Regions from separate parts of the Rhodoferax sp. LS1R11 genome, predicted to be linked through region 3. Evidence: predicted binding sites of a transcription regulator. Region 3 holds the regulator's gene; each other region holds the start of a gene.
The links. The regulator FNR, encoded in region 3, switches genes on or off when oxygen is low (the NO sensors DNR and NnrR bind a similar motif). The targets are predictions, from matches to a motif close to TTGATNNNNATCAA.
Positions count from the first base shown of each region.

Region 1: a site for FNR is predicted at 3,332-3,345, ahead of AC097N_RS10575 (DUF2189 domain-containing protein). Genes of this name have one in related genera too.
Region 2: a site for FNR is predicted at 5,211-5,224, ahead of AC097N_RS10300 (DUF2249 domain-containing protein). Genes of this name have one in related genera too.
Region 4: a site for FNR is predicted at 1,804-1,817, ahead of AC097N_RS19660 (potassium channel family protein). Genes of this name have one in related genera too.

Region 1 covers NZ_JBWMAW010000007.1:97,250-104,678, forward strand. Annotated here, with positions in the region: gene AC097N_RS10565 (bifunctional acetate--CoA ligase family protein/GNAT family N-acetyltransferase) at 1-2,231, shown strand, start outside; gene AC097N_RS10570 (DUF2788 domain-containing protein) at 2,224-2,436, opposite strand; gene AC097N_RS10575 (DUF2189 domain-containing protein) at 2,436-3,293, opposite strand; gene AC097N_RS10580 (glutaredoxin) at 3,424-3,789, shown strand; gene AC097N_RS10585 (Spy/CpxP family protein refolding chaperone) at 3,865-4,404, opposite strand; gene AC097N_RS10590 (recombination-associated protein RdgC) at 4,594-5,490, shown strand; gene AC097N_RS10595 (TetR/AcrR family transcriptional regulator) at 5,601-6,221, shown strand; gene AC097N_RS10600 (iron-containing alcohol dehydrogenase) at 6,318-7,429, shown strand, end outside.
Region 2 covers NZ_JBWMAW010000007.1:34,626-42,054, forward strand. Annotated here, with positions in the region: gene AC097N_RS10275 (peptidylprolyl isomerase) at 1-95, opposite strand, end outside; gene AC097N_RS10280 (LPS-assembly protein LptD) at 102-2,438, opposite strand; gene AC097N_RS10285 (aminoglycoside phosphotransferase family protein) at 2,516-3,592, shown strand; gene AC097N_RS10290 (16S rRNA (uracil(1498)-N(3))-methyltransferase) at 3,658-4,404, shown strand; gene AC097N_RS10295 (hypothetical protein) at 4,503-4,673, shown strand; gene AC097N_RS10300 (DUF2249 domain-containing protein) at 4,834-5,127, opposite strand; gene AC097N_RS10305 (MFS transporter) at 5,234-6,403, shown strand; gene AC097N_RS10310 (lysophospholipase) at 6,400-7,242, opposite strand; gene AC097N_RS10315 (M20 family metallopeptidase) at 7,260-7,429, opposite strand, start outside.
Region 3 covers NZ_JBWMAW010000006.1:81,107-88,535, forward strand. Annotated here, with positions in the region: gene AC097N_RS09440 (ABC transporter permease) at 1-973, shown strand, start outside; gene AC097N_RS09445 (efflux RND transporter periplasmic adaptor subunit) at 991-2,178, shown strand; gene AC097N_RS09450 (sulfite exporter TauE/SafE family protein) at 2,197-2,886, opposite strand; gene hemN (oxygen-independent coproporphyrinogen III oxidase) at 2,896-4,293, opposite strand; gene fnr (fumarate/nitrate reduction transcriptional regulator Fnr) at 4,435-5,154, shown strand; gene AC097N_RS09465 (hypothetical protein) at 5,174-5,464, opposite strand; gene AC097N_RS09470 (FixH family protein) at 5,505-5,795, opposite strand; gene ccoG (cytochrome c oxidase accessory protein CcoG) at 5,805-7,241, opposite strand; gene ccoP (cytochrome-c oxidase, cbb3-type subunit III) at 7,282-7,429, opposite strand, start outside.
Region 4 covers NZ_JBWMAW010000023.1:28,268-35,696, forward strand. Annotated here, with positions in the region: gene AC097N_RS19650 (DUF2855 family protein) at 1-1,059, shown strand, start outside; gene AC097N_RS19655 (lmo0937 family membrane protein) at 1,056-1,202, opposite strand; gene AC097N_RS19660 (potassium channel family protein) at 1,355-1,768, opposite strand; gene AC097N_RS19665 (metallophosphoesterase family protein) at 1,910-2,662, shown strand; gene AC097N_RS19670 (serine/threonine protein kinase) at 2,659-4,134, shown strand; gene AC097N_RS19675 (serine/threonine protein kinase) at 4,166-5,221, shown strand; gene glgX (glycogen debranching protein GlgX) at 5,262-7,429, opposite strand, start outside; gene glgB (1,4-alpha-glucan branching protein GlgB) at 7,388-7,429, opposite strand, start outside.

The sequences.
Region 1 (7,429 bases), on a different contig from region 3:
AGCCGGGCGAACTGGCCTTTGTGTCACAGTCCGGCGCCCTGGTGACAGCCATGCTGGACTGGGCGCAGGGCCGGGGCATCGGGTTTTCACACTTTGTTTCGCTGGGTGAACACACCGACGTGGACTTTGGCGACATGCTGGACTACCTGGCCAGCGACCCCAAAACGCGGGCGATTTTGCTGTACGCCGAATCCATCGAATCGCCGCGCAAGTTCATGTCGGCTGCTCGGGCCGCGGCGCGCAACAAACCGGTGATTGTGGTCAAGGCCGGGCGCTCGCCCCAGGGCCAGCTGGCCGCGGCGTCGCACACCGGCGCCCTGGCGGGCTCGGACATGGTGTTTGACGCGGCCATCAACCGCGCTGGCATGCTGCGCGTCAATACATTGCAAGAGCTGTTCCTCGCGGCTGAAACCCTGTCGCGCTTTCGCACCAATGCCAGTGACACCCTCACGGTCCTCACCAATGGCGGCGGGGCCGGTGTCATGGCAGCAGACGCAGCGGCTTTTGCCAGGGTCAAGCTGTCGGTGATGAGCGAGGCAACACGCCACCAGCTCGATGCCGTGCTACCCGCCAACTGGTCCCGCAGCAACCCGGTGGACATCATTGGCGACGCGCCGGTAGCCCGCTACGAGCAGGCCCTGAAAGTGCTCAACGACGCCCCTGAGACCGGGGCCGTGCTCTTCATCCACGCGCCCACCGCCATCGTGCCCAGCGCCGACATTGCCTGCGCCCTGGTGCCACTGGCACAGCACCGCCCGGGGGAAGCCCCGCGCCTGATGAGCTGCTGGCTGGGCGACCAGGCCGTGGCCCAGGCACGCCAAGTATTTCAGGACGCCGGCATTGCCAACTTCGACACGCCGGAGCAGGCGGTGCGGGCGTTTTCCATGCTGGTCAACTACCGGCGCAACCAGACCGAGCTGACCGAGGCCCCACCGGCCACGGTACCGGGCCTGCGCCCGAATGTGGCAGCCATCCGCGCGGTGGTGCAAGCGGCCCTGGCCAGCGGTCGGGAGATGCTGACCGAACCCGAAGCCAAGGCCGTGCTCGAGGCCTGCCACATTCCGGTCGTGCCCACCCAGCGCGTGGGGGCGTCGCCAGAGGAGGCCGCCCGGGCGGCGTCAGGCATGGGTTTTCCGGTGGTGCTGAAAATTCTGTCTGACGATATCTCCCACAAGTCGGACGTGGGCGGCGTTGCCCTCAACCTGCAGGACGCGCATGAAGTTCGCGTGGCAGCACAAACCATGCTGGACCGCGTGCAACGGCAGCTGCCGCAAGCGCGCATCCAGGGCTTCACGGTGCAGGCCATGGTGCGCCGCGCGCATGCGCAGGAGCTGATTGTGGGCAGCACGATTGACAGCGTTTTTGGCCCCGTCATTCTGTTTGGCCAAGGCGGCACGGCCGTGGAGGTGATGGCGGACCGGGCCGTGGCTTTACCCCCGCTGAACGGGCAACTGGCCAGGGCGCTGGTCTCGCGCACCCGCGTGTCACGCTTGCTGGCTGGCTGGCGGGACACCCCCGCAGTGGATGAAGCCGCGCTGCATGGCGTGTTGGTGGCGGTGTCGCAATTGCTGGCGGAAGTGCCCGAGATTGCCGAGCTGGACATCAACCCGCTCATCGTCAATTTTGAAGGCGCCATGGCACTGGATGCGCGCATCCGCCTGAGCGCCAAAGCCCCGGCGGGTGAGGGACACTTTGCCATCCGGCCCTATCCGGCCGCGCTGGAGGAAACCGTGCAGTGGATGGGGCATGATTTGATGTTGCGGCCCATCCGCCCGGAGGATGAAGCGCTGCACATGGCGTTTTTGCAGACCCTGGACCCGCAAGACATCCGCATGCGGGTCTTCTACAGCAAGCGCACCATGGAGCGCAGCGAACTGGCGCGCCTGGTGCAGATCGACTACGCCCGTGAGATGGCTTTCATCGCCCTGACCACCGGGCCTGACGGCCTGCCCCAAACCCTGGGCGTGGTGCGCGCCATGACGGACCCGGACAACATCGAGGCCGAGTTCGGGGTGATCGTGCGCTCAGAACTCAAAGGCAGTGGTTTGGGTCTGCTGCTGATGCAAAAAATCATCGCCTACCTGCGCACGCAAGGCACGCAGCGCTTGGTAGCCACCGTGCTGGATTCCAACCAGCGGATGCTCAAGCTGGCCCGTGACCTGGGTTTTGTAGAGGATGTGTCGAAAAGAAACGGCGACGAAATAAAAGGGATTTACCTGCCGCTCACTTGATACCCATCGTCCACTGGATCAGGTACTTGGCCACAAAGCCGATCATGCCGAAACCCAGACCCAGAAAGATGATGAAGGTGCCAAACTTGCCAGCCTTCGACTCCCACGCCAGTTGTCCGATGATGAACAGCATGTAGAGCATGAATGCGCCCACCCCAAAGGTAAGCCCGAAAGTGGCAATCTGTGACTCGTCGTAGCCGAACATCAGCGCGACTCCTTTTTCTGTACATCCCGCTCAGGCAGGTTCGAGACATCCACCAGATCGCGGTAGGCATGCCAGCTGGCATGGCCCAGCATCGGAATGACAGCAATCAGCCCCAGCAGGGCCGAACCCAAACCCAGCAAGGTAAAGCCCAGGATGATCGCGGCCCAGAAAGCCATCGGCAAGGGATTGCTCAACACCACCCGCCAGCTGGTCAGCACCGCCTGCAGCAAAGTCACCCGCCGGTCCAGCAACAAGGGCATGGCCACGACAGTAGACGCAAAAATAGGCGCCGCCAGCACGCCCCCCATGGCCAGCCAGAGTTCAAACAGGAATCCATTTTTAGCCAGCATCACATGCTGGACAAACTCCAGCGGCGTGTTGATCGGCACCGGCGCAAACAGGGTGATGAGGGCCGCCGAGGTCAGCACCCAACCGGTGGCGGCCAGCGCCAGCAAGGCGCCGAACTGCACCAGGCACCAGTAGTCATTGCCAAATTTATTGAAGTGGCTGTTCTGCCAGTTCAGCCAGGTTCTGGTCACCACACGGACATGGGGTTTTTCACCGCGCTCGAGGGCCCGGCTCAAGGCATACAGGCTGGTCGCCAGCACAGGCGCCACCACCAGAAAGCCCGACAACGCCCCCGCCAGCAACCAGAAGCGGTCATGCGCCACCAGGAGGATGCCCGCCCCCACCAGGGCCAACGCCAGGCCATGGGCAAAACTGAGCCAGCCGCATTTGGCCATGTCGCGCCACGCCCAGACCAGCCAGTGCAAAGGCCGGGTTAACGTGACGGTTCGCACAGCAGGAATGGCTGGGCCAAGGGGCTTGGCAGTAACTTTGAGCAGTGGTGTGGGCATAGGAATTCGCAGTTTAGGCTCCGGCACCCCAGAATGACTTGATGTAGGTCAAGCCATGACAAGGCGCCCATGGCGGTGGCAAGGGCAGTGCGCCGCATAATGCGGACACCATCAACCCCAGGATATTGCCATGCCCCGCCCCCTACTTGACGAGTCACACATTCATCCCGCCATCCGGGAAAAAGTGGCAACGCATGAACAATCGATCATGCGCGAAGTTCAGGCCGCTGTCGCGCAGCATGCCGTGGTGGTGGTCGGCATGGGCTTCAACCCCTACCCCAAGAAGGCCCGCAAGGCGCTGGACGCCGCCGGTGTGGCCTATGAATACCTGGAATACGGCAACTATTTCAACAACTGGCGCCAGCGCAATGCACTCAAGCTGTGGACCGGGTGGCCCACGTTCCCCATGGTGTTTGTCAAAGGGGTTTTGGTCGGTGGCGCCAACGACCTGGCCAAGCTGATTGCCAGCGGCGAACTCAAAAAAATGTTGGCCTGACAAACAACAACGGTCCTGCCGAAACCAGTTCGACAGGACCGCCGATGAGCCTGATCGCCCACCTTGTTTGCCGGCTTATTTCTTGGGCTGGGCTGGCATGTTGCCGTCATGACGACCGCCATGGCGACCTTCAGCGCCATGGTGGCGCATGGCGCGGTCATCAAACGTTTTCTTCTGCTCCGGCGTCAGCGTGACGTAGAAGGCTTTGGTCGCCTCGCCGCGCTTGTCCATCGCCGTCATCATGTCGTTCATGTGCTGGGCACGCAGCGTCTTCATCTTGTCGATGCGCTCGGGCGTGGTGAGCTTGTCCATCTCGGCGCGGTCAGGGCGTTTGCCCATCATGTCGGCCGGTGGTTTCATGGCGGCGGTGTAGGTGGTCCAGGCACTTTCCTGGGCCGGGGTGATCTTGAGCGCGGCCTTGAGGTCGGCGTTGCGTTTGTCCGTCCGTGCCTGCATCTTGGCGGGGTCCATTTTGCCCATGCGCTCATGGCCACGGCCCTCGTGCATGCCTCCTGTGCCCCTCATCATGTCGCCTGCGGGCGCTTGTGAAAATGCGGCAAACCCGGCAGTGGCCAAGGCAACCGCAAGCAAAACGGGTTTAAAAACTGATTTCATGTGAACATCCTTTTGGAGTGAGTCTGATACACAGAACTTGGTATCAGGTTGGATGCAAGTCTGTGCGCCGTGTGTATCTGCCGCATGGCGCGTGATGAAAGGTTTGTAAAGTTGCGTTAAATATTGAAGCAGGCGGTTTGACGGAATCATCGATACTTATCGGGTTAAACCAATCGTAAAAGGGTGCAAGTGTTCAAGAACGTCATCGTGTATCGAATCGGGGCCGGATGGTCCGCGTCATTGGCGCAAATGGAAGAGAGCCTGGATGGGGCGCGTTTTGTGGAATGTGGTGCCAGCCAGGAAAAGTCCATCGGCTGGACAGAACCGCGCGGTGAGGCCCACGGCCCGCTGGTGGAGTCGGTCAGCGGACAGCTGATTTTCAAGCTGAAAATTGAAACCAAGGCGGTACCCGGCTCGGTGTTGACCCGCAAGGCCAAGGAGCGCACCGCCCAGATTGAGGCCACCACGGGCCGCAAGCCCGGCAAAAAGGAAATCAAGGAGATCAAGGAAGACATCAAGCTGCAGTTGATGCCGATGGCTTTCATCAAGGAGTCGACTGTTTTCGTCTGGATTGATCCGGAGGCCAGCCTGCTGGTGATTGACGCCGGCAGCCAGGGCCGCGCCGATGAAGTGGTGACCATGCTGGTGAAATGCCTGCCCGGTTTTGCAGTCGCCTTGGTGGACACCAAAATTTCGCCCACGGCCGCCATGTCGGAGTGGCTGATTACCCAGGAAGCACCTCAAGGCTTCACGGTAGACCGTGATTGCGAACTCAAGGCCGCCGACGAGTCCAAGGCCGTGGTGCGCTATGCCCGCCACCCGCTGGACACTGAAGAGGTCAAGCAGTACGTGGAAAGCGGCAAGCTGCCGACCCGCCTGGCCCTGACCTGGGACAGCCGCGTGTCCTTCATGCTGACCGAAGGCATGCAAATCAAGAAGCTGACGTTTCTGGATGTGGTGTTTGAAGGCAGCTCGGCCGGCAAGGACGACGGCTTTGACGCCGATGCCGCCATTGCCACCGGCGAACTGCGCAAATTGCTGCCTGATTTGCTGGAAGCGCTGGGTGGCGAGGCCATCGCCCCCTGACGCGGCGGATCTGGCCAGTGGGTCAGACCTCCTCCCCCAAAACCCGGCACGTCAAGGGGTTTGAGTTATCCCGTTACTAGACGACTGGTCTACTTTGGCATAATCACCCCATGGCGACCGACCCACTGACTGCAAAACATCACCTCCTCGACTGCGGGGAGCGCCTGATTGCGCGCAAAGGTTTTGTCGGCGTTGGGCTGGCCGAAATATTGACGGCGGCAGGCGTGCCCAAAGGGTCTTTTTACCATTACTTCAGCTCCAAAGAGCGCTTTGGTGAGGCACTGCTCACCCGCTACATTGACGGCTACCTGGTTCGCCTGGACGGACTTCTCAAATCGGGTTCAGGCAGCGCCCGCGAGCGCTTGATGCGGTACTGGTCGCACTGGAACGTGAGCCAGTGCGGCATGGGTGCTGACGGATGCGAGGCCGTGGAGGCCGGATCCAAATGCCTGATCGTCAAACTCAGCGCGGAGGTGGCGGATATTTCAGAAACCATGCGCCTGACCTTGCGGGACGGCACGGACCGGGTGGTGCAACGCCTTGCCCAGTGCCTGGAAGAGGCGCGCACGGACGGCTCCGTCTCGGCGGCGTTGTCGGCACCATCAACCGCCCTGACCCTGTATGAACTTTGGCTGGGTGCCAGCCTGCTGGCGAAATTGCGCCGCGACGGCTCCCCGTTTGACCACGCCATGACCAGCACCGAAAAGTTGCTCGGTCCGGGCACGCACTGACCAGCACCCTATCACCCGCCTCAATTTGCAGCATTTAACTAGTTGACCGGTCTACTTTTATACCTTTCACCCTCCATCACCCACCTCAGGACACCCATGAAGAACTTCGATTTCCACAACCCCACCCACATTGTTTTCGGTCAGGGCCGACTTACCGACCTGTCCACCCTGGTCCCGACCACGGCCAAAGTGTTGATCTTGGTCGGCGGCGCCAGTGCTGAAAAAACAGGCACGCTAGCCGAGGTGCGCCAAGCGCTGGGGGCACGCGCGCACAGTACCTTCAGCGGCATTGAGCCCAACCCGAGTTTCGAAACGGTTATGAAGGCCGTCCAATTGGTGCGCGAACAGAGCTTTGACTTCCTGCTGGCCGTCGGTGGCGGTTCGGTCATCGACGCCGCCAAGTTCATTGCCGCGGCCGTTCCCTTTGAAGGGGACCCCTGGGACATTCTGCTCAAACGCGGTGGCAACATCACCCGTGCACTCCCGTTTGGCACGGTACTGACGCTGCCGGCTACGGGTTCGGAAATGAACAACGGATCAGTCATCACCCGCCGCGACATCGGGGCCAAGTTGCCATTTCGCAGCCGCCATGTGTTTCCCCTGTTCTCCGTGCTGGACCCGACCAAGACCTACACCCTGCCTCTGCCGCAAATCGCCAACGGTGTGGTCGATGCTTTCGTCCACACCGTGGAGCAGTACCTGACCTACCCGGTGAATGCGCCGGTGCAAGACCGTTTTGCCGAAAGCCTGCTGCAAACTCTGGTGGAAATCGGTCCACGGCTGCTGGCAGCACCCGCGCCGGACTACGATGACCGCGCCAGCCTGATGTGGGCCGCCACCCTCGCGCTGAATGGCCTGATTGGCTCCGGCGTGCCACAAGACTGGGCCACCCACATGATCGGCCATGAGCTGACGGCCCAGCACAACATCGACCACGCTCGCACGTTGGCCATCGTGCTGCCCGCGATGTTGAACGAACGCAGCACACAGAAACACACCAAACTGCTGCAATACGGCGAACGGGTGTGGGGCATCCGCACCGGCAGCGAGGCCGAGCGCATCACCGCGGCCATCGACCAGACCCGTGATTTCTTTGAGCGCATGGGCATCCCCACGCGCCTGAGCGCTTACGGACTCGGCCACGACGCCATTGATGTGGTGATTCACCAGCTGGAAGAACACGGCATGACCCAACTCAGCGAGCACGG
Region 2 (7,429 bases), on a different contig from region 3:
CCGGTCTGGGCAGGCGCCAGGCTCTGCGCCTGCGACGTCAGGGAAGCCAAAATGGCAAGGGTTGCCACAGTCAGGGCTGTCAGGCGATGGGTCATGATGGATTATTCGTAATTGCTGAAACGGCTGGGGGAGCTGGTTTGCTCCCGCAGGTATTGATAACCGGGAATATTGTCTTTCAAGGTCTTCAGGGGGCTAACACCCAAACGGGTGAAACCGACAAACTCCAGCTGAAACATGATGCGCTGGTTGGCCGCGGAGGTGCTGACCTGCAACTGCTCCAGCACCACACGGCCCAGCCAGCAACCTGCATCGTACTCAAAGCCCAAAAAACCGTCGACCAGCTTGCGATCATAAAGGCTGTAGTTGAGGTGGCCCACGGTGTACCAGCGACCGTCTCCCTGCCCGCGACCCGCGCCAAGATCCTGCCCCCGGTCTCCCCACAGGTCATTGACCGGCCACTGCCAGCCCACATTCAACTGCTCGCTGAAATTACGCTGGTAGCTGTAGGACGCCGATAGGGTGCGGTAGTTCCCCGGGCTGTAACGCGCACCGATGGTCGAGCGCACCGACTGGGCGGTGGTCGGGTTGAACTGCACGGTCGAGTCAAAGGCCCATCGGGGGTCCCAGTTGACCGCTGCGCCCAGCAAGATGTCACTGAGCCGGTCATCCACCTTGGTGCCGCCCGGCAAGGTCACGTTCTGGTCCCGAAAACGAAAGCGCTGCGCCATGCCCAGGCGCACCGCCTCGGCACCCGTGTTGGGGTCCAGCAAGCGCGTGGTCACGCCCAGGGTGAGCAAATTGCTGTCGGAAATGCGGTCGTTGCCGACAAAGGCATTTTCTGTGTAAACGGTGGCGAAATTGAAGTCGCTGGCGCCCGAGTCGTAATTGGGCAAAAAGCTTTGGTCACGGTACGGCGTGTTGACAAAAAAGGCCCGGGGTTCGAGCGTCTGGCGAAAGCCCTTGCCAAAGTAGCTGGCGTCGCGTTCAAACACCAGGCCACTGTCCAGGCTGAAGGTCGGCACCACCCGGCTTGCCGTGGTGGCGCCGCTACTTAAGGCCGCATCAAACTGGTAGTTGCTCGCATGCAGTTGCAGCTTGGGGGTGATGAACCCGCCGGGAAAGAGCCACGGACGGCTGACCTGCATCAGCGAATACGCCCGCTGCGCATTGGGCTGCAGGGTCAGCGAACTGTCGGACTGAAAGCGCGTGAAGTCGGCCTCCATCGCAAAGTCAAGACCGCGGACGTTGTTGCGCGCATAACGGGTGGTGAGCTGGGGCAAGCGGTCGTAGGGCGGCGTGATGGGGGCCGTCACATCCTGCAAGGTTTGCCACTTGAGGGTGCGCACACTGCTGGAGAAATTTCCGTTGGTCCAGGCCACGGTGGCGTCGTTGGCCAGCAGACGCTGGGTCAACGAAGACGAGGTGCTGGTGAAGTCGCGCCAGTAATTGTCATCACTCACGCGGTTCAGCTTGAGATTCAGGCCCAGGCCATCGTCCGTCAACCGGCTGGCGAGCGGGTTGTTGACCAGCGCCTGATGCTCATAGGACAGGCCCCAGCGGTTGCGCTCACGCAACTGGTCGGCGGGCATCACGTCAAACCGGACCTGGCCCGAATAATCGGTCTCCAGGTAGCGGAATTCGCTGCCCAGGTTGACCCCGCGCTTGCTCATAAGCGTGGGCGTGATGGTCGCGTCCCGGTTGGGCGCGATGTTCCAGTAATAGGGAACGGACACCTCGGCGCCATTGACGTTGTCCAGCCCCAGGGTGGGGGGCATCAGCCCGGACTTGCGGCGGTCACTCAGCGGGAAGCTGATGTAAGGCACGGGCAAAATCGGCACGCCTTTGAAGCTGAGTACGGCCCCTTCGGCGGTGCCGACGTCTTCCTCGTTGTCAAGGCTGATGGTGGTGGCGCGCAAAATCCAGTCCGGCATCCAGCTCGGGCCGGGCACACGGCGGCAGGTCGTGAAGGTGGCGTTGTGGATGACGGCGCGTTGCTCGTCAATGAAGTCCACCCGATCGGCTTCGCCATGGGCGTCGTTCCTGGGGAACTGGTAGCTGGGGTGGTCGAAGAACCCCTCAAACGCGTCGACCTTGATCTCCAGCAAGGGGCCTTCATACACATTGCCGGCGCGGTTGATGAACACATTGCCCTTGGCGCTGGCCAGGTCGGTGGGCTGGTCGTATTGCAGCCGGTCGGCCTTGATGAGCATGTCGCCCCGTTGCAGTTCGGCATGGCCTTCCACCACGGTTTCCAGGTCGGGCCGGCCGTAGAGGCGTTCGCCGGAGACAAAAGTCGGTGAGGCACTGCGCGGGGCGGGAGGCACCTGCGCGCTGACCGAAGCGCCTTGCAGCCAAGCCCAGGCCACCAGGGCAATCGGGGTGGGAACAAAACGGACGCGCAACACCCTGTGTTTGAGGTCGGGCAGCAAAAAACGCATGGGGCAGGGCAGTAACGGGCAGGAAGACAAGTGGAAGGCGAACTGCGGAGCAGTCGGGTTTGTAGAATGGATTATCCATGAGCCAAGCAACACCCCCCGAATCCCCCCTCGCTGCCCCCGCCCTCTGGTCGGACGCGCAACGCGAAGCCTCTTTCACCGCCTGGCTGAACGCCGTGGCGCCGGTCCACGGTCTGCAGGTCGACTCCGTGCGCCTGGCCTCGGCCGACGCGAGTTTTCGGCGCTATTTGCGCGTCGACTCGGCGCGTGGCAGTTGCATCATCATGGATGCTCCGCCTGACAAGGAGGACTGCCGCCCTTTTGCCAATGTCGCCCGCCTGATGGCCCAGGCCCATGTCAAGGCACCCGAGGTGCTGGCCTGGGATGAGGCCAACGGCTTCATGCTGCTGACCGACCTGGGCGCCAAAACCATGATGCAGGTCATCAACCGGGACAACCCGCAAGCCAACTTCGCCCTGTACATGCAGGCGGTGGACGCCCTGATTGCATGGCAGCTGGCGTCCAGGCCCGACGTGTTGCCACCCTACGATGAAGCCCTGCTGCAACGCGAGCTGGCGCTGTTCCCCGACTGGTACCTGACAAAACACCGCGACGTGGCGGTCGAGGGCGACATGCGCCGCACGCTGGACGAGGCCTTCAAGCTCATCGTGGCCAACAACCTGAGCTGGCCCAGCGTCTATGTGCACCGCGACTTCATGCCCCGCAACCTGATGGTGTCCGGCACCGCGGGCGATGCCCTGGGCGTGCTGGATTTTCAGGACGCCGTGTATGGCCCCATCACCTACGACATTGCCAGCCTGATGCGCGACGCGTTTTTGAGCTGGGAAGAAGACTTCTGCCTCGACATCACCATCCGCTACTGGGACAAGGCGCGCCTGCCCGTGGGCGACGACTTTGGCGAGTTTTACCGGGGCGTGGAGTGGATGGGCCTGCAGCGCCACCTGAAAGTGGCCGGCATTTTTGCCCGCCTCACGCTGCGCGACGGCAAGCCGCAGTACCTGGCGGACACGCCGCGTTTTATCAACTACATCCGAGCCACGTGTGGGCGGTACATCCAACTCAAACCGCTGTTGCGCCTGATCGACCAGGTGGAAGGCATTGAGGCCGCCGAAGGCTATGCCTTTGGCCGGGTTTAAGAAGAATCGGGCTGTAGCCCAGGTATTACCTGCACATACAGCTATCAAAACAATAGCAACATCTCATGCCCCGTTTTTACTGCCCCACGCCCCTTGCCACCGGTGATCTGCTGGACCTGCCCGCTGGCGCCGCCCGCCATGTGCAGGTGTTGCGCCTGCAGCCGGGTGACACCATCACACTGTTCAACGGCGGGCCCGGCATCGTCAGCAGTGGCGGTGAGTTCGATGCGGTGATCCAGCACATGGGGCGCAGCGACGTGGGCGTGCAGATCGGCGCGCACCACGCCGTGGAGCGCGAAGCGGCGCATGAGGTCCATCTGGCGCTGGGCATGCCGGCCAATGACCGCATGGACTGGCTGGTGGAAAAAGCCACCGAACTGGGCGTGGCCAGCATCCAGCCCCTGATGACCGAGCGCAGCGTCTTGCGCCTGAGCGGCGAGCGCGCCGAGAAAAAAGTGGCGCACTGGCAAAGCGTGGCCATTTCAGCCTGTGAACAATGTGGCGGCAACCGGGTGCCGGTGATTCATGAGGTCATGGGCTTTGCCGCCTGGGCCAAGACCCAAACGGCGGCCAAAACGGGGCAGGCGCTGTTGCTGTCGCTGCGACCGGGCACGCAGGCTTTGCGTGACGCCGTCGCTGCGGCGGGCAACCCTGCCGGGTCCATGACTTTTCTGTCAGGCCCGGAAGGTGGTCTGGGCCCTGCTGAAGAAGAGCTGGCCCTGGCAGGCGGCTTCGCGCCCGTCACGCTGGGCCCGCGGGTGCTGCGCGCCGAGACAGCGGCCTTGACGGCCTTGGCGGCGCTGTTGGTGTAGTCACACGCCGTTTTCACGGCAATCCTTTTCGGATCTCTCCCGCCGACGCCCAAGAAGCATTGCGGTTCTGCAAGTCCGTGTTCGGGACTGCGTTCTCCATGCCCATCGGGCGTTTTGGGGACATGCCAAAGTCGCCCGATCACCCGTTGGCCGAGACGGATCGGCTGTTCAAGGCGCTGTCCGATGCTGGCAAAGTTGAAATGCCGCTGCAGGAGATGTTCTGGGGCGGCTACTTTGGCCACCTGACCGACCGCTTTGGCGTGGGCTGAACTGACCATGACCACTTTCCTGACCCTTGACGGCATGATGATGACCACGCCTCTCACAAACCCAAACTCTGCCAGACCTGCTCCATGAGCGCGACAAGGGGAGTCTCAAATTTCATGCAACGAAGTTGCCAGACCCTACGGACGAATCATGTGAGGCAGGTCAACCGCAGCAACCGCCACCCGAGCAGCAGCTACCGGACGACGCACGCGCGACGGTGGCACTTTTACCGATCTGGACACGCCACACGTACGGGCCTTTTTCCAGGTAACTCCAGCTGAATGAATCCGGGCTGCGCATCTGCAACTGCGCATTCAGGGGCTGGGGATCATGGTCATTGATCAGTTCCAGTGACTGCCCCGGCAACAAGGCTTCAACACGGCTGAAAATCAGCGGATGGCGCGCGGGGGGTGAAATCTGGCGCAGATCAATGGTGCTTGCGAAAGAAGTGGACATGGATGACCTTTAAAGATGCATTATTAATACATCAATAAATGTAGCAGCTTGTCCCGGCAAACCAGTGAAAATGCGAAGCACCTTTGCGCTGGATCAAATACGCCCCATGAACCGACAACTCTGGCTACTCGCCATCTGCCAGGGACTCTTCCTGACCAACAACGTCACCTTCATCGCCATCAACGGCCTGGTGGGCTTGAGCCTGGCACCGCTGGGCTGGATGGCCACCCTGCCCGTCATGGGCTATGTGGTCGGTGGCGCCCTGTCCACCGGGCTGGTGGCCAAGACGCAGCACCGCTTTGGGCGAAAGGTGTCGTTCCAGATGGGGTTGGCCGTGGCGTTGGGCTCGGCACTGCTGTGTGCCTGGGCGGTGGTCCACAAGGATTTCTGGCTGCTGTGCACGGCCACCGTGGTGGCGGGCTACTACAACGCCAATGCCGGGCTGTACCGCTTTGCCGCCGCTGAGCTGGCCCCCCCCGCCTGGCGCGAAAAAGCGGTGTCGCTGGTCATGGCGGGTGGCCTGATCGGCGCGGTGCTCGGGCCCAACCTGGCGCAGCAAACGCGCACCTTGATGAGCGTGCCCTTTGCGGGCGCTTACGTGGCGCTGGCCGTCGTCGCGCTATTGGCCATGGGGGTACTCAGCTTCATTGAGTTCCCGGCCCCGCTCCCCAAAAAATCAGGCACGGGCGGGCGCCCGCTGAAGGAGATCATGCGCCAACCCGCCTTCATCGTCGCAGCCGCCACGGGCGCGCTGGGCTACGGCGTGATGAACCTGCTGATGGCCGCCACACCCCTGGCCATGCAGCAGTGCAGCCTGCCTTTTTCAGACGTGGCGCTGGTGCTGGAATGGCATGTGATTGGCATGTTTGCACCGGGCTTTTTCACCGGCCATCTGATCAAACGTTTTGGCACCCTGCCCATCATGGGCGTGGGCGTGGCGCTCAACGCCCTGTGCATCGGGGTGGCGCTGTCCGGCGTTGAATTGCACCAGTTTTTGATTGCCTTGTTTTTTCTGGGCGTGGGATGGAATTTCCTGTTCACCGGCAGCACCACTCTGTCCCTGCAAACCTACACAGCCGAAGAAAAAGACCGGGCGCAGGGCGCCCTGAATTTCTTTGTCTTCGCCACACTGGCCCTGAGTGCGTTTGCATCCGGCGTGCTGGTCACCACCCGTGGCTGGACGCTGCTGAACTACGGCTCACTGGTACCCGTGGCGTTGACGGGCGCGGCACTGGTGTGGCTGGCGAGTCAGCAGCGCCGCGTGATGGCGGCTTAAAACCGCGCGTCAAGCCATTTTCTGAGCTCTGTCAACACCGGCTCCCGGTTGCGCTCATTGAAGATCTCGTGGTACAGCGCCTCAAAGCAGCGGCTGCTCACCACCTGCTTCGGCGCTGCAGCGGCAAAGGTCTGGCTGCCTGCCGGGTTGACCAGCTTGTCGGCCCCTGCGTACATCAACAGGGTCGGCACGCGCCAGGTGGGTGCCTGCGCCACCGTGGCGGGGCCGCCTGTGGCGATGAAGCGGGCCAGCCGACCCGAGATGCGGTCATGCACCGACTTGTCCGCCAGGTAGGCGGCCACCACCGCCGGGTCATGCGAAATCAGTGCGGGATCCAGGCCGTTGCCCACGCGCAAATTGGGCGCGATGCGAGGCACGACCGCCAGCATCAGCTTCTGCAAGGCATTGAGCCCCGGGTTCAGCGCCGGTGACGACAACACCAGCCCGTCCACAGGGCGCATGGCCAGCGCCACAAAGCGCGCCGCGACCAGGCCCCCCATGCTGTGCCCCAGCAAAATCAGGGGCCTCCGGGTCGCCATGCGGGCGCGGGTGCTGTCCACCATATCGGCCAAATCGTCCAGCAGGCGGGTGTCGCTGGGCAAGCCCCCGCGCGGTCCGCCCGACTCACCGTGGCCATACTGGTCATACCCCCGCACCGCAAACCCCCACTCGTTGAGGCGCCGGGCCAAGGCGTCATAACGGCCGACATGTTCCCCCAGGCCATGCACGATCAACACCATGCCGCGCGCGACGGTGCCGGGCTCCAGCGGCCAGTCCTGGACGGCGATGTTCTCGCCGTCCAGCGCCACAAAGGTGGACAAGGTTGAATCAGCACTCACCGTTCAGTCTCCGGGCATCAGCGCAACTGCGCGATGACCTGCGCCACCGCCGCGGTCAGCTTCTTCGCGTACGGCACGTGCAAGAACTCATTGGGCCCGTGCGCATTGCTCTTGGGGCCCAGCACGCCACACACCATCATCTGTGCTTTCGGGAAACCGGTGGAGAGCATGTTCATGAGCGGAATGG
Region 3 (7,429 bases):
GTTCCACCAGGTACTGCGGGGCGACGTATCCATTGGGTTGATTGAAGCCGGCCCGGCCCGCGTGCTGCAGGACATGGCCAGACTGCCCCACGTCACCGCCGTGGAAGGTGCCCGGAGCATCTCGGCCCGCCTGGTCAACGCCAATCACACTTGGCGGGGCACCCTGCAGGGAAAAGCCGAGCAACCCGCACTGCACCGCATCGTGGGCATGGACCGCCAGGTCTTCAATCCACCGCCGGGCGGTCTGTTGCTGACTGACCGTCTGGCGGATCGCCTCATGGTGAAGCCGGGCGACACCGTGCGAATTGAACTGCTGGAAGGACGCCGGGAGGTCTTGTCGCTGCACGTGACCGGCGTGGTCAATGAAATGATGGGCATGAACGCCTACATGGAACGACGTGCCTTGAACCAAATTTTGCGGGAAGGCGATGTTGTCAGCCAGGTCACCGTCGCCGTGGAGCGCGGACACGAAGCCACGTTATTGAACCGGCTCAAGGAGTTGCCACGGGTGGCCGCCGCGGTCAGCAAATCAGTCATGCGACAAAACATTGACGAGGTCACCGCCCGCAACGTCAGGGTGTTCAGCGGCATCCTGACCACCTTTGCCATCATCATTGCGATTGGCGTGGTTTACAACAACGCCCGCATTGCGCTGGCCGAGCGTGCCTGGGAACTGGCGAGCCTGCGGGTACTGGGGTTCACCCGGGGGGAGGTTTCGGCCTTTTTGCTGGGCGAACTGGCCATTGAGATTGTGCTGGCGATCCCCCTGGGCATGCTGCTGGGCTACCTGCTGGCATCCGGCATTGTCAGCCTGATCAAGACCGATGAGTTTTTCTTTCCATTCGTGATTCAGCCCGCGACTTACGCTTTTGCAGCCCTGTGCATTTGTGGCGCCGGGGTGGTCAGCGCACTTATCGTGCGACGCCGGGTGGACACGCTGGATTTGGTGGGTGTTCTCAAAACACGAGAGTAAGGATACGGGAGAAAACGATGAAGAAAAAAATAGGTTTCGCCTTTCTGGCGTTGCTGGTGGTGGCACTGCTGGTATGGGCCTTCATGCCGACGCCCGCAGTGGTTGAAGTCGCCACAGTGGCACAAGGCCGGTTTGAGCGTACGGTGCAGGAAGATGGCAAGACACGGGTTCGCGACCGTTACCAGGTCTCCACCCCGCTTTCGGGACGGGTTGCCCGTATCAGCCTGAAACAGGGCGATTGGGTCGCGCGTGACGCCGTGGTGGCCACGCTCTGGCCGGTCGCCCCGGCGTTGCTAGATGAACGTGCACGCGCCGAGCAAGGCGCCCATATCAGCGCCATGCAGGCTTCGGTAGCGCGGGCGCAGGCCAATGTGGGGCGTGCCTCTGCCGCCTTGGACCAGGTACGGGTCGAACTCAAACGCAGCGAAGCGCTGGCCCAACAGGGCTTTATTTCACCCAACCAGAATGAAACCGGTCGACTGAATGTTCGTTTGCGTGAGAAAGAACTCGAAAGTTCGCGCCAGGAAGAAAACGCAGCCCGCCACGAACTGGAGCAGTCGCGCATCGCTTTGAAACAGTTTTCACAAGTCACGCCGGGCAGCCAGCAGCTCGCCTACCAAGTCAAGGCGCCCGTTGCGGGTCAGGTGCTGAAAATACTGCAACAAAGCGAAGGCGTGGTGATGGCAGGCACAGCACTCATGGAACTGGGCGACCCGGCCCGGTTGGAGGTGGTGGTGGACATCCTGACCGAAGACGCAGCGCAGATCAAACCAGGCACCGCTGTGCTGCTCTCCAACTGGGGCGGGCCTGAGGTGCTTGCTGGCGAAGTGCGGCTCGTTGAACCAGCGGCCTTTACCAAAGTTTCGGCCCTCGGAGTCGAGGAACAGCGGGTCAACGCGATTGTGGACATCACGTCCCCTCCTGAAAAGTGGAAGTCGCTGGGCGACGGCTTCAAGGTCGATGTACAGGTGCTGGTTCAGGTGGTTGAGAACGCGATCAAGGTGCCGGTCAGCGCGCTGTTTCCGGTCGGTGCGCGGTCAGGCCTGTTTGTACAGGACAACGGCCATGCCCGTTTGCGTGAAATTGAAGTGACCGCGCGCAATGGCGTCGATGCCTGGGTCAAATCGGGACTGCCTGCAGGGACCCGGGTCATCGTCTATCCGGATACCAAACTCAAGGAGGGCGACCGGGTCAAAATACGATGAACTTGCATGGGTCTCTCGTCAGGGCGTGACGCACCAGGGTGCAGCGTTGTGAGCGAACCCCATCCACAAGGCCCAGGCAGAGCTGGCCGCCAGTGCCAACCCGGCCAAGCGCACACCCCAATCGCCAGCGCCACCTTGCGTGCCCTTGCCACGCAAACGCAGCCATAACCAGGGGCCCGCCATCATGGACACGCTGGTCCCCAGTGCGAACAAGGCCATGACGCCAGCACCATCAAGCGCTTTACCGCTCAGTGCAGCCACCAGGAGCGCCGAATAAAGCAGCCCACAAGGCAAGAACGACCACAACGCGCCGATCACCAGGGGTGCGCCCCTGCCCTGCCCTGCAGCCAATGCGCGTGCACCAGCCCAAATTTTTCTGCCCGCCTGCTCCAGCCAGACCGGTTGCCGGGCTTGCCACAGCAACAACATGCCAAGTACAAAAGTAGCCACATGAAATAGTGTCCACACCGGTCGCAAAGCGGCTGACTGAATGGTCAACCAACCCAGACCCTGCATGGAAGCCGCTGCCAGAGCGCCCAACGCCGAATAACCCAGCACCCGCCCCGCCTGAAACGTCCACATGGCCGCGTTCTTGTCGGACCCGGCCGCCTGCCCAATGCCCGCACAGGCCGCACCGCACATGGCAATGCAGTGCGGCCCACCGGCCAGACCCATCAAAAGTGCAGTGACAGCGAGTGAAGATTGCATCCGGCGATGCTAAATGATCTTGGAAAAACGGGCCCGGGTACGGTCAGTCTGCAGATAGCGGTCAAACACCATGGCCACGGCACGCACAAAAAACCAGCCCATGGCGGTCACCTGAATGCCGGAGTCATCCACGGTGGCCAATCCTTTCCCGGCCAATTGCTGCAGTGCCTCCAATTCAGACGCAAAGTAACTCTTGAAGTCGACGAGATAAGCCAGTTCAATCGACTCAAATGACAACTGGCCCTGGCACATCAACGCCATGATGACCGCACGTCGGATCAGGTCATCACGTGAAAGCGCCAGCCCACGCACCACGGGGAAATGCCCTTGATCAAGGTGGTCGTAATACTCTTCCAGCGTCTTGGCGTTCTGGCTGTAAGTCGCCCCAATACGACCAATGGAGGACACGCCCAGACCAATCAAATCGCAGTCGGGCTGCGTGCTGTACCCCTGAAAATTACGATGCAGCCGCCCCTGCCGCTTGGCGATTGCCAACGGATCGGTGGGCAGCGCAAAGTGGTCCATGCCGACATACACATAGCCTGCCCCCATGAACGCGGCCAGCGAGCGCGCGAGCATCGCCACCTTGGCTGCGCCGCTGGGCAACTCAACCGTGGCAATCCTGCGCTGGGGTTTGAAACGCTCCGGCAAGTGCGCATAGGCGTAAAGCGCGATGCGCTCGGGCCGCAACTCAATGACTTGCGCCAGGGTGCGGTCAAACGACTCCGGGCTTTGCTGGGGCAAGCCGTAGATCAGGTCCACATTGATGGAATCAAAGTTGCGCTGGCGAGCCGCTTCCACCAAGGCAAAAACCTGCTCGACCGGCTGTACCCGGTGTACCGCTTTTTGCACCGCCGGGTCGAAGTCCTGAACACCGAAACTCAACCGATTGAAGCCGAGTTCCGCCAGCGTATCGAGCCTGGTGGCGTCAATCGTGCGCGGATCAACCTCAATGGCATATTCGCCCCCCGAGGCAAAGGTAAAGTTGCGACGCAGCATGCCCATGAGTTCACGCAGTTCGTCATCCGACAAGAAGGTCGGTGTTCCGCCCCCCAAATGCAGTTGGGTAATGGTCTGCCCGACACCCAGTTGTGCGGTGTGCAGATCCACCTCACGACTCAGATAACGCAGATAAGACGTGGCGCGGTCATGGTGCTTGGTGATGATCTTGTTGCAGGCACAGTAGTAGCAAAGCGATTCGCAAAAGGGGATGTGGACATACAGGGACAAAGGCGTCCTCATGCCCGCCGCACCTGATCGGCGCAGCTTCAACGCCTGGGTGTAGTCGTCTGCGGCGAACGCTTCCACAAAGCGGTCCGCCGTCGGGTAGGACGTATAGCGGGGCCCGGACACATCAAACCGGCGCAACAGGTCTTCAGAAATAGGTTCAGCAACGACGGCTGTCATGGGGAGTCCTTCACAATGCTGACGAATGTGCCTCAAGCACCCAATTGGATTCTTGATTCAAATCAAAAATTGCTGCATTCATGGGCCTTAATCTTTGACACACATCAGGGCTGGAGGCCATTTGGTGCCAAAATCATTCGCATGAATCCTGAAACCATCAAAGTCGCCTGCTCCAACTGCAACTTGAGGGAGCTGTGCATGCCGATTGGCCTCAGTTCGGACGAACTGGACCGCATTGATGTGATCGTGGCGGCACGGCGCAAGGTCAAACGCGGCACCACACTGTTTCGAAATGGTGAAAAGTTTGCCAATCTGTACGCCATCCGCACCGGGTTCTTCAAGACCTGTGTTGCCTCAGAAGATGGCCGGGATCAGGTCACAGGTTTTCAAATGGCGGGGGAAGTTATTGGTCTGGATGGCATCGTCAATGAACACCATACCTGCGATGCCGTTGCCCTTGAAGATGCAGAAGTCTGCGTCATGCCGTTCGACCGGATTGAAGAACTGTCCCGGGAAGTCTCCGCGTTGCAGCGCCATGTTCACAAAATCATGAGCCGCGAAATCGTGCGCGAACACGGCGTCATGCTGCTCTTGGGCAGCATGCGGGCCGAGGAGCGTTTGGCCACCTTTTTGCTGAACCTGGTGCAGCGCCTGCATGCGCGTGGTTTTTCTCAATCAGAGCTGATTCTGCGCATGACGCGTGAAGAAATTGGCAGCTACCTGGGCTTGAAGCTGGAGACCGTCAGCCGCACTTTTTCCAAGTTTGTAGCCGACGGCATTGTCGAGGTCAAACAACGCCATGTGCAGATTCTCAACACCGACGCGCTCAAAGAGATCGTCAACCCCAAGGCCTGCAATTAGACCGATACAAGAAGCGGGTTCAGCAGGAACCCTGCTTGGGACAGGCATCCGGGCGCGCTTCGTTGGGCATGGGACAGCGGTTGACTTCAAACGGTGACATCGACAACAGCGTGGTCAGGGCGCCAGAGACCATGACCACACCCCAGAACAAAAAAAATGCCACGGTGTAAACCCCTTGCCGCGACAGTGCCACGGGCTGACCAAACCAGTGCAGATCTTGCGGATCAATCATCGCAAACACCAGACCTTCCAGGATGCAGGCCACCATGAAGGCCGGCCAAACAATCCACATCAATCGTTGTGAGCGCATGGAGAAAATCCTTTGAGAACTGCGTTAACCGTAATCGGGCTCAAGGTTTGACCGCTGGCGGCGCAGGCATGGGTACCACACCCGTCTGAGCGTGGTTACGTGCCTGCAGCGCGGGTGCCAGGCTGGCGGCATTCCCGTCCTTACCCAGCGTCCTGTTGATTTCAATGCCTTTTTGGTAATAGTCTTCCGATACCAGTTGCTCGGGCCGGGTGATGGCCAGGTACAAGGTGATGAAACTTGCGACCACCACAATGACGGGGCCTGCCACCACCAGCCACACATGACCGAACTTCCACCAGGGTGCACCTGCATCAATGGTATTTTTTTTCATGACCAATCCTTATTGAGGAACCAGAAAGACAGACTTTTCAGACACGTGCCCGGGTGAATCCACCGAATCAATTTCAAACTGAATGGGATGAGAACCGGGCGCAGCCGCATCAAAAGGCGCCTGAACCCGTACCGCAATCCAGCGCGACTGGGTGGCCTCAACCATCACCATGCTTTCTGAATTCACGGCCAAACCTGTCAACCCGGTGACCGCAATCTTGTAATGCTGGGCCGACTCGGTGGCGTTCATGACCTGGAGGCGGTACACGTTTTCAATCTTTCCGCCCGACACAATGCGCGCCATGACGCCGCGGTCACGAACCACATCCACCTTGAAGGGCGAGCGCATGGACAGGCTGACCAGCATGGCCACCACAATGGTGGCCAGAATGGCCGTGTAGATCAACACCCGGGGTCGAAACACATGGCGCCAGGTTTGCGCCTTGGTCCAGTGCTGGTTCATGGCGTTTTCGGTCGTGTACTTGACCAGACCTCGCGCATAACCCATTTTGTCCATCACGGTATCGCACACATCCGCGCACGCGCCGCAACCAATGCATTCGTACTGCAAGCCCTTGCGTATATCAATACCGGTCGGGCACACCTGCACACACAGGCTGCAATCCACGCAGGCACCCAGGTTCAGCGTTGTGGGGTCCGCCTTGCGGGACCGGGCGCCCCGTGGCTCCCCACGCTCGCTGTCATAGGTAACGATGAGCGTGTCTTTGTCAAACATGGCACTCTGGAAGCGCGCATACGGACACATGTGTTTGCAAACCTGCTCGCGCATAAAGCCTGCGTTGCCGTAGGTGGCAAAACCGTAAAAGAATGTCCAGAAAACTTCCCAGGAGCTCATGCTCATCTGCAGAAATTCAACACCCAGTTCCTTGATGGGCGTGAAATAGCCCACAAAGGTAAAGCCCGTCCACAGGGCCACCGCAAGCCAAAGAAAATGTTTGGTGCTTTTGCGCGTAACTTTGTCCACCGACCAAGGTTTGGCGTCACGACGCATGCGCGCAGAACGGTCACCTTCCACTTTTTTTTCTATCCAGAGAAAAATTTCGGTGTACACCGTTTGAGGGCAGGCATAGCCACACCACAATCGGCCTGCAACCGCGGTGAACAGGAACAGCGACAGAGCGGAGATCACCAGAATACCCGTGAGATAAATGAAATCCTGCGGGTACAGCACCAAACCAAAGATGTAGAAGCGCCGGGCGCCCAGATCAAACAGAACAGCCTGCCGCTGACCCCACTCCAGCCATGGCATGCCGTAAAACACCAATTGGGTCAAAAAAACCATCCCCCAACGCCAGTTCGAAAACAGACCCGAGACGCTGCGGGGATAGATTTTTTCGTGTGATGCGTAGAGAGACACCATCACCTCATCCGGTTCCTGCGGGATGATGGGGATGATTTTTCGTACCTCGGAATCAGTGTTGCTCAATTCGTCTCACTTAAAAATCAATGGCGCTAACCGTACGCGCTTACTGTGCAGCGGCCACGCCCTTGTTGGAGAGTCCCCACACATAGGACGCCAATACATGGATTTGCGCCTCCGTCAGCTTGCCTGCCTGCGCTGGCATCTGATTGGTCTTGCCTCCGTTGACCATCGCGATGATGGCGGTTTCGCCA
Region 4 (7,429 bases), on a different contig from region 3:
GGCGAGGTGCGCGTGCGCATTGACCGCTTTGCCCTGACCTCCAACAACATCACCTACGCTGCATTTGGCGAGGCCATGAACTACTGGGCCTTCTTTCCTGTGGGGGGTCTGGACGATGCCGGTTGGGGGCGTATTCCGGTGTGGGGTTTTGGCACCGTGGTGCAGTCCCTGCACGCAGGCGTGGCTGTAGGTGAGCGGCTCTATGGGTACTTCCCGATGTCCAGCAGCGTAGTGCTACAGCCTGCGCGTCTTTCACCGGCGGGGTTTTCAGATGGAGCGGAGCACCGCGCCAGCCTGCACCCGGTGTACAACCAGTATTTGCGCAGCAGCGCTGATCCGTTTTACACCGCCGACAGCGAAGACATCCAGGCCTTGTTGCGTCCCTTGTTCATCACGTCATGGCTGATTGACGACTTCCTGGCCGACAACGATTTCTTTGGCGCCCGTGATTCGGCCGACCAGCCCGGCATGATGTTGTTGTCCAGCGCATCCAGCAAAACAGCTTATGGCACAGCGTTCCAGCTCGCGCAGCGGTCTGGCATTGACGTGGTGGGTTTGACGTCGCCGGGCCATGTGGCCTTTTGTGAAGGCCTGGGCTGTTACCACCGTACGTTGACCTACGATCAGCTTGACCAATTGAATGCCGAGGTGCCGTGCATTTACATCGATTTTGCCGGAAATGCCTCTTTGCGCCGTGCCATTCATACCCGGTTCACCCATCTCAAATACAGCAGTTCGATCGGAGGCACGCACGTTGAGCAACTCGGTGGCGCAAAAGACTTGCCCGGTCCCAGGGCCACCCTGTTTTTCGCGCCAGCACAGATCAAAAAGCGCAGCTCCGAATGGGGTGCACCAGAACTGGGTCAACGGCTTGTCAAAAGCTGGCAGGCCTTCATTGCCCAAGTCAACAACCCGGCGCATCCGTGGCTGGTGGCCGAGCAGCATCAAGGCCCTCAGGCTGTCGCGGCGGCGTACCAGCAAGTGCTGGGTGGCCGTGGCGATCCGCGTGGAGGGCGCATCCTGACGCTGAGCTGTGTATCAGCGTCGCAGGGGTGTTAATTCGAGCCGCGCCGCCCCAGCAGGTTGATCACAATCATGACCACCGCCACCACCAGCAAAATGTGCAGCAGGCCGCCCATGGTATAGGCGGTGATCAATCCGAGAAGCCACAAAACGATCAGCACAACAGCGATTGAAAGCATACAAGGCCCTTCTGGGTTGGGACTGCTGAGAGCGGGAACAGGTCGCCCCCGGTACAGACAATCAAAGACCCAGTATCCACAAGGTAGAGCGATTTGTCTGTGGGATGGGGCACATAGCAAGTCGTTGCAGTGTGCCCCGCCAGCGGCCGATTTCAGCGCGTATCGCGCGTGGTGGTTTTGAGTTCGCGCAACTCGGCGTGCAGGCTGCGCACCTCGGCGCGCAGGGCGCCGATCTCGGACATCAGGTCGTGTTCAACCTGACGTTCTTCTGTTTCGACAAACATCGCCGCCACCGAGGCCGTGACCAGCGAGAGCACGGCCAGCCCCAGCAAGACCACCACCACCGAGAACGCGCGCGAGGCATGGGTGCTGGGGACAATGTCGCCATAGCCCACGGTGGCGGCGGTGGTGAACGCCAGCCAGAGCCCGTCTGCCAAGGTCACGGCGCCGGGCTCCAGGATCCAGAACCCGACGCCGCCCAAACCCAGAATAAACAGGCAGAGCACGAGCGAGTACATCAGCCCGCGCCGGGTAATGAGTCGTTTGCGTTGTTGCCATTTCTGCATGGCTTGACTTTACAGGGCATTGGCCCTGCCAATGCTTGATTTGCGTCAAATGGACCCCGGCAGACTGCACGCAAACTTGCTGTCAGGCGCTTCGGGCATGATGCGCCAACACGCCCGGGGGGCGATAAAAAAAGGAGACCCATGAAGCTGGCATTGTTGTCGGACATTCACTCGAACATACAGGCCTTTGACGCCTGTCTGTCGCATGCCCGCGAACGCCATGCAGACCAGTTTGCCTTGTTGGGCGATTTGGTGGGTTATGGTGCCGACCCGGTCGCCGTGGTCCGGCAGGCACAGGCCCTCGCTGCGCAAGGGGCCCTGCTGGTCAAGGGCAACCACGACGAGATGGCGATCTCGCCCCCGGCAACCGTCATCACCATGGGGGACAGCACCGCGGAATGGACCCATGAACAACTTGATGAAAGCCAGCGGGCGTTCCTGGAAGACTTGCCGATGACGCTTCAGCACCACGCCATCATGCTGGTGCACGCCAGCCTGGACGGGCCCGAGCTTTGGCGCTATGTGTACGACCAGCGTGGCGCCGCGGCCAGTCTGGGCGCGGCCAGCGTCATACCGGAGGTGCGCTACGTTTTTGGCGGCCATGTGCACATGCAAACGCTCTATTACCGCGGCGCGGGGCCGGGTCTTATGAAGTTCTCGCCCACGCCGGGCGTGGCGGTGCCTGTCCCCAAACATCGCCACTGGCTGGCCACGGTGGGTTCCGTCGGCCAGCCGCGGGACGGTAATCCCCAGGCCATGTACGCCTTGTTTGATACCGATAAGTCACAACTGACGTTTCACCGGGTGTCCTATGACCACCACGCGGCGGCGGCGGCGATCCGGGAGGCTGGCTTGCCCGGGTATTTTGCGGACCGCCTGGAGACGGGTCGATGAAGCGGCTGGAGCCCGGTGCCCAGCTGGATGGATTCACCATTGAAGAATGTATCCACTCCGGCGGCATGGCCCATATTTACCGCGTGCATTACACCGACGGGGCGAGTGACCCGGGCTTCCCCATGGCCATGAAGGTGCCGCGCATGACGGCGGGCGACGGGGCCGAGAACATTGTCAGCTTTGAGGTGGAGCACCAGATCATGCAAGTGATTTCTGGTGCCCACGTGCCGCGCTTTGTGGCCGCCGGTGATCTGGAAAAGGTGCCCTACCTTGTCATGGAGTACGTGCACGGCCAAACCCTGCAGCATTGGCTTGACGCGCCGGAGCGTCCGGACGCCGAGACCCTGGCTCGCCTGGGCGCGGCAGTGGCGCTCGCCGTGCACAGTCTGCATCAACAAAACACGGTGCACCTCGATTTGAAACCGGCCAATGTGCTCATCCGGCCGGATGGCAACGCTGTGTTGCTGGACTTTGGCTTGTCCTGCAACGCGCTCTACCCTGACTTGCTGGCCGAACAACTGCGCAAGGCGGTGGGCTCACCTGCGTGGATAGCGCCCGAGCAAGTGGTGGGGGTCCGGGGCGATCCGCGCAGCGATATTTTTGCCATTGGCGTGATGTTGTATGAGCTGGCCACCGGTGAGCTCCCCTTCGGCGCACCCCAAACGCTGGGCGGTTTGCGCCAGCGGCTGTGGATGGACCCCGTGCCGCCGCGCAAGCTGCAGCCGCAGTTGCCCGAGTGGTTGCAAGAAGTCATCTTGCGTTGTCTGGCACCGGAGGCTGCGCAGCGCTACCCGTCGGCCGCGCATCTGGCATTTGACTTGCGCCATCCCGAGCATGTCACCGTGTCTGAGCGCGGCCGCAACACCCGGAGTACCGGGTTCAGAACGCACTTCAAGCGCTGGATCAAGGCCGCGGGCATGCACTACCAGCCGAGCCCCCTGCCGGCACAACAGATTGAAGAAGTGCCCATCGTGATGGTCGCCATCCCCCACAAGGATGTGCAGGATGCCACGCTGTACTCGCTGCGTCAGGCCGTGGAGCGCACGCTGGGCACGCGCCCCGGCGCCCGGCTGGCTTGTGTGACGGTGATCTCGTCGGGACAGACCAGTGCCTCCAGCCATGAGTCCAGTGAAACCAGTGTGCATCGCCGTTACCTGGCCAATTTGCGCCAGTGGGCACAGCCGCTGGATCTGGCAGGGCACCAAACGTCCTTTCACGTGCTGGAGTCAGGCGATGTGGCGCAGGCATTGGTGAACTATGCGGTGGGCAACCATGTCAGCGTGATTGTCATGGGCGCCGCGACCCACGGCTTGATGACACAGCGTTTTGTGGCCACTGTGCCCATCAAGGTGGCGATGGACGCGCCCTGCACGGTGATCCTGGTCAAGCAGGCCTTGCCGTTTGAGGCGCTGGTGGCGCAGGCCGCCAAAATGAAACCCGTCTGGAACCGGGATCTGGACGCGCCGTTTTAACCGGTGGACGCCGAGGCACGACAATGCGTGCATGCTCCCACTCTCCCCAACTTCCCCCGGTCTTCACCCTTTTGAGACCCTCACGCCCGACGTCGTCATGGACGCGCTGGCCAGCGTCGGCCTGTATGGCGATGGCCGTCAACTCGCGCTGAGTTCCTATGAGAACCGCGTCTACCAGTTGCACCTGGAAGACGGCACCGCGGTGGTGGCCAAGTTTTACCGCCCCGAGCGCTGGAGCGAGGCGCAGATTCTGGAGGAGCATGCATTTGCGGCCGAACTGATGGCGGCCGAGATTCCCGTGATCGGGCCGCTGACCTTGAACAGCACCACGCTGAACCACTTTGGCGGTTTTGCCTTCAGCGTCAGCCCCAGCCGGGGCGGCCGCCCGCCTGAGCTGGACGACCCGGACGTGCTGGAGTGGATTGGCCGTTTTCTGGCCCGCATCCACACCGTGGGCGCGGCCAAGCCCTTTGCCGTTCGGCCCGCACTGGATCTGCAAACTTTTGGTATCGATTCACGCGACTGGCTGCTCAAGAACGACAAGGTGCCGCTGGACGTGCAGTCCGCTTGGGCCAAGGCCTCACAAGATGCTATTGATTTAATAGCTGCTTGCGCACCATTGACGGGGGCTACAGGCCAAAAAGGCTTGGAAATTGATCCGATCAAGCGTTTGCGCCTGCATGGTGACTGCCATCCGGGCAATATTCTCTGGACCCCGCTGGACTCGCCCGCCAGCCGAGGCCCCGGTCCGCATTTTGTGGACCTGGATGACGCCCGCAGCGGACCGGCCGTGCAGGACCTGTGGATGCTGCTCAGCGGCGACCGCCAGCAGCGCACGCGCCAACTGGGCGCGCTGGTGGACGGTTACGAGCAGTTCCGCGAGTTTGACCGGCGCGAGCTGGCGCTGATCGAGCCGCTGCGTACCTTGCGCCTGATTCATTACAGCGCCTGGCTGGCCCGGCGCTGGGACGATCCGACCTTTCCCATCAACTTTCCGTGGTTTGGCTCCAGCGATTACTGGAAGGGCCAGGTGCAGATGCTTGAAGAGCAGATGGAAGCCATGCAGGAAGACCCGCTGGTGGTTTGAACGCGCCCGCTTGAAGGTGCTGTTCAGCCTGCCGTTGCCTTTACGGGGCGGGATCGGCGCCTTGGCAGCCCAGCAGCAAAAGGCTGTGGGCAGGCACGGCGAACGCGACCTGGCTTTGCCCTGCCCGGTGTGACACGCCGCGTGGCTGGCTGCTGTCCAGCAGTGCCTGCCAGCGGCCTGGTGGCAACACAAAAGACTGGGTGGCACTGTCCCCGTTGATCAGCAGCAACAATGGCGTCTTGGCCCGTCCGGGCTTGCCAATCAGACAGCCCAGCACCCGTTGCATCGGGTCGCGCCAGGCGTCGCCCCCCTGCAGGGGCGTTCCGTCGGCTTGCAGCCAAGCCAGATCGTGCAGCCCGGTCGAGTCCACCAGGCCGTCATACCAGTGGTTGGCAAAAGGCAGGGTTTGGCGGCGCACCGCGACGGCATGTGCCGTGAACGCCATCAGGTCGGTATCGGCTTCGGCCCAGTGCAGCCAGGTCGCGGCGTTGTCCTGGCAGTAGGGGTTGTTGTTCCCGCCCTGGGTGTGGCCCAGTTCATCGCCCGCGCACAGCATGGGCGTGCCTTGGGCGATCAAGGTGGTGGCTATCAAAACCCGCTGCAGCCGCGCGCGCAACTGGTTGACGGCCGGGTCGTCTGTCGGGCCTTCGACGCCGCAATTGAAATTGAGGTTGTGCCCGTGGCCGTCCCGGTTGTTTTCGCCATTGGCCTGGTTGTAGCGCTGGTTGTAGCTCAACAGGTCGCGCAGCGTGAAGCCATCGTGCGAGATGACATAGTTCACCGACTCGGCGGGTGCCCGTTGCCGGGACTGGTAGAGGTCGGACGAGGCGCACAGGCGCCGTGCAAAGTCACCCCGCGTGCTGCCCGCCACCGGGGCGTGGGGTGAGGCCGAGCTTTGTACCCAAAAATTTCGCATGCTGTCACGGAAATGGTCGTTCCACTCCAGCCAGCCGCGTGGGAAGCCGCCCACCTGGTAGCCGCCCGGGCCGATGTCCCAGGGTTCGGCAATCATTTTGATTCGGGAGAGCACGGGATCCTGGGCGACGGCGGTGAAAAACGCGCCCTGGCGGTCAAAGCCATGGTCACCCCGGCCCAGCACCGAGGCCAGGTCAAACCGGAAGCCGTCCACATGCATGTCGAGCACCCAGTAACGCAAGCTGTCCATCACCATCTGCAGCACGCGCGGGTGGCGAATATCCAGGGTGTTGCCGCAGCCGCTGTGGTTTTCGTACAGGTCGCGGGCGTCGGTCAGCAGGCGGTAATAGCTGGCGTTGTCCAGGCCCCGAAAGCTGATGTTGGGGCCGTCTTCGCCTGATTCGGCGGTGTGGTTGAAGACCACGTCCAGCAGCACCTCCAGCCCTGCCGCGTGCAGCGCCTTGACCATGGTGCGGAATTCATCGCGCGGTGACTGGCCGGGTGTGCCGCTGGCCAGGCGCGGGTCAACACAGAAAAAGCCCAGGGTGTTGTAACCCCAATAGTTGCTCAGGCCCATGGCGCTCAGGCGCTCTTCGCTCAGGGCGTAGTGCACCGGCAGCAGGCTGACGGCCGTGATGCCCAAGCCCTGCAGGTGGGCAATGGAGGCCGCGTGGCCCAGACCGGCGTAGGTGCCGCGCAGGGCCTGCGGCAGCTGTTCGTTGAGTTTTGAAAACCCCTTGACGTGACATTCATAAAGCACCGAGTCAGCCAATGCGATGCGCGGCGCCCGGTCATCGGCCCAGTCGAATGCGTCGTGGGTGACGCGGGCCTTGAGCGTCAGGCTGGCGTTGTCACGGGTGTCCATGTGGCGTGGGTGCTGGCGGTCGCCCGCGAAGTGTTCGTCATGCCAGGTGAAGGTGCCCACGATGTCGCGCGCGTAGGGGTCGAGCAGCAGTTTCGATGCGTCAAACCGGTGCCCCCGGTCGGGCCGCCACGGGCCATGCGCGCGCAGACCGTACAGGAGTCCTGGCTGGGCATCCGGCAGGTAGCCGTGCCACACGTCGCTGGTGTGGGCGGGCAGGCGCAGCCGGGCCAGCTCCCGGGTTCCGGTGGCATCAAACAGGCACAGTTCCATGGCTTGCGCATGGGCGGAAAACACCGCGAAGTTGACGCCGGCGCCATCAAACGTGGCACCCAGCGGCCAGGGCTGGCCCGCTTGCAGCGGTGGCAGGACGGGGGCAGCGGGCGGCGTCAGGCTTTCCATTCGAGCAAGACCGTGGCCAAGGGCGGCAG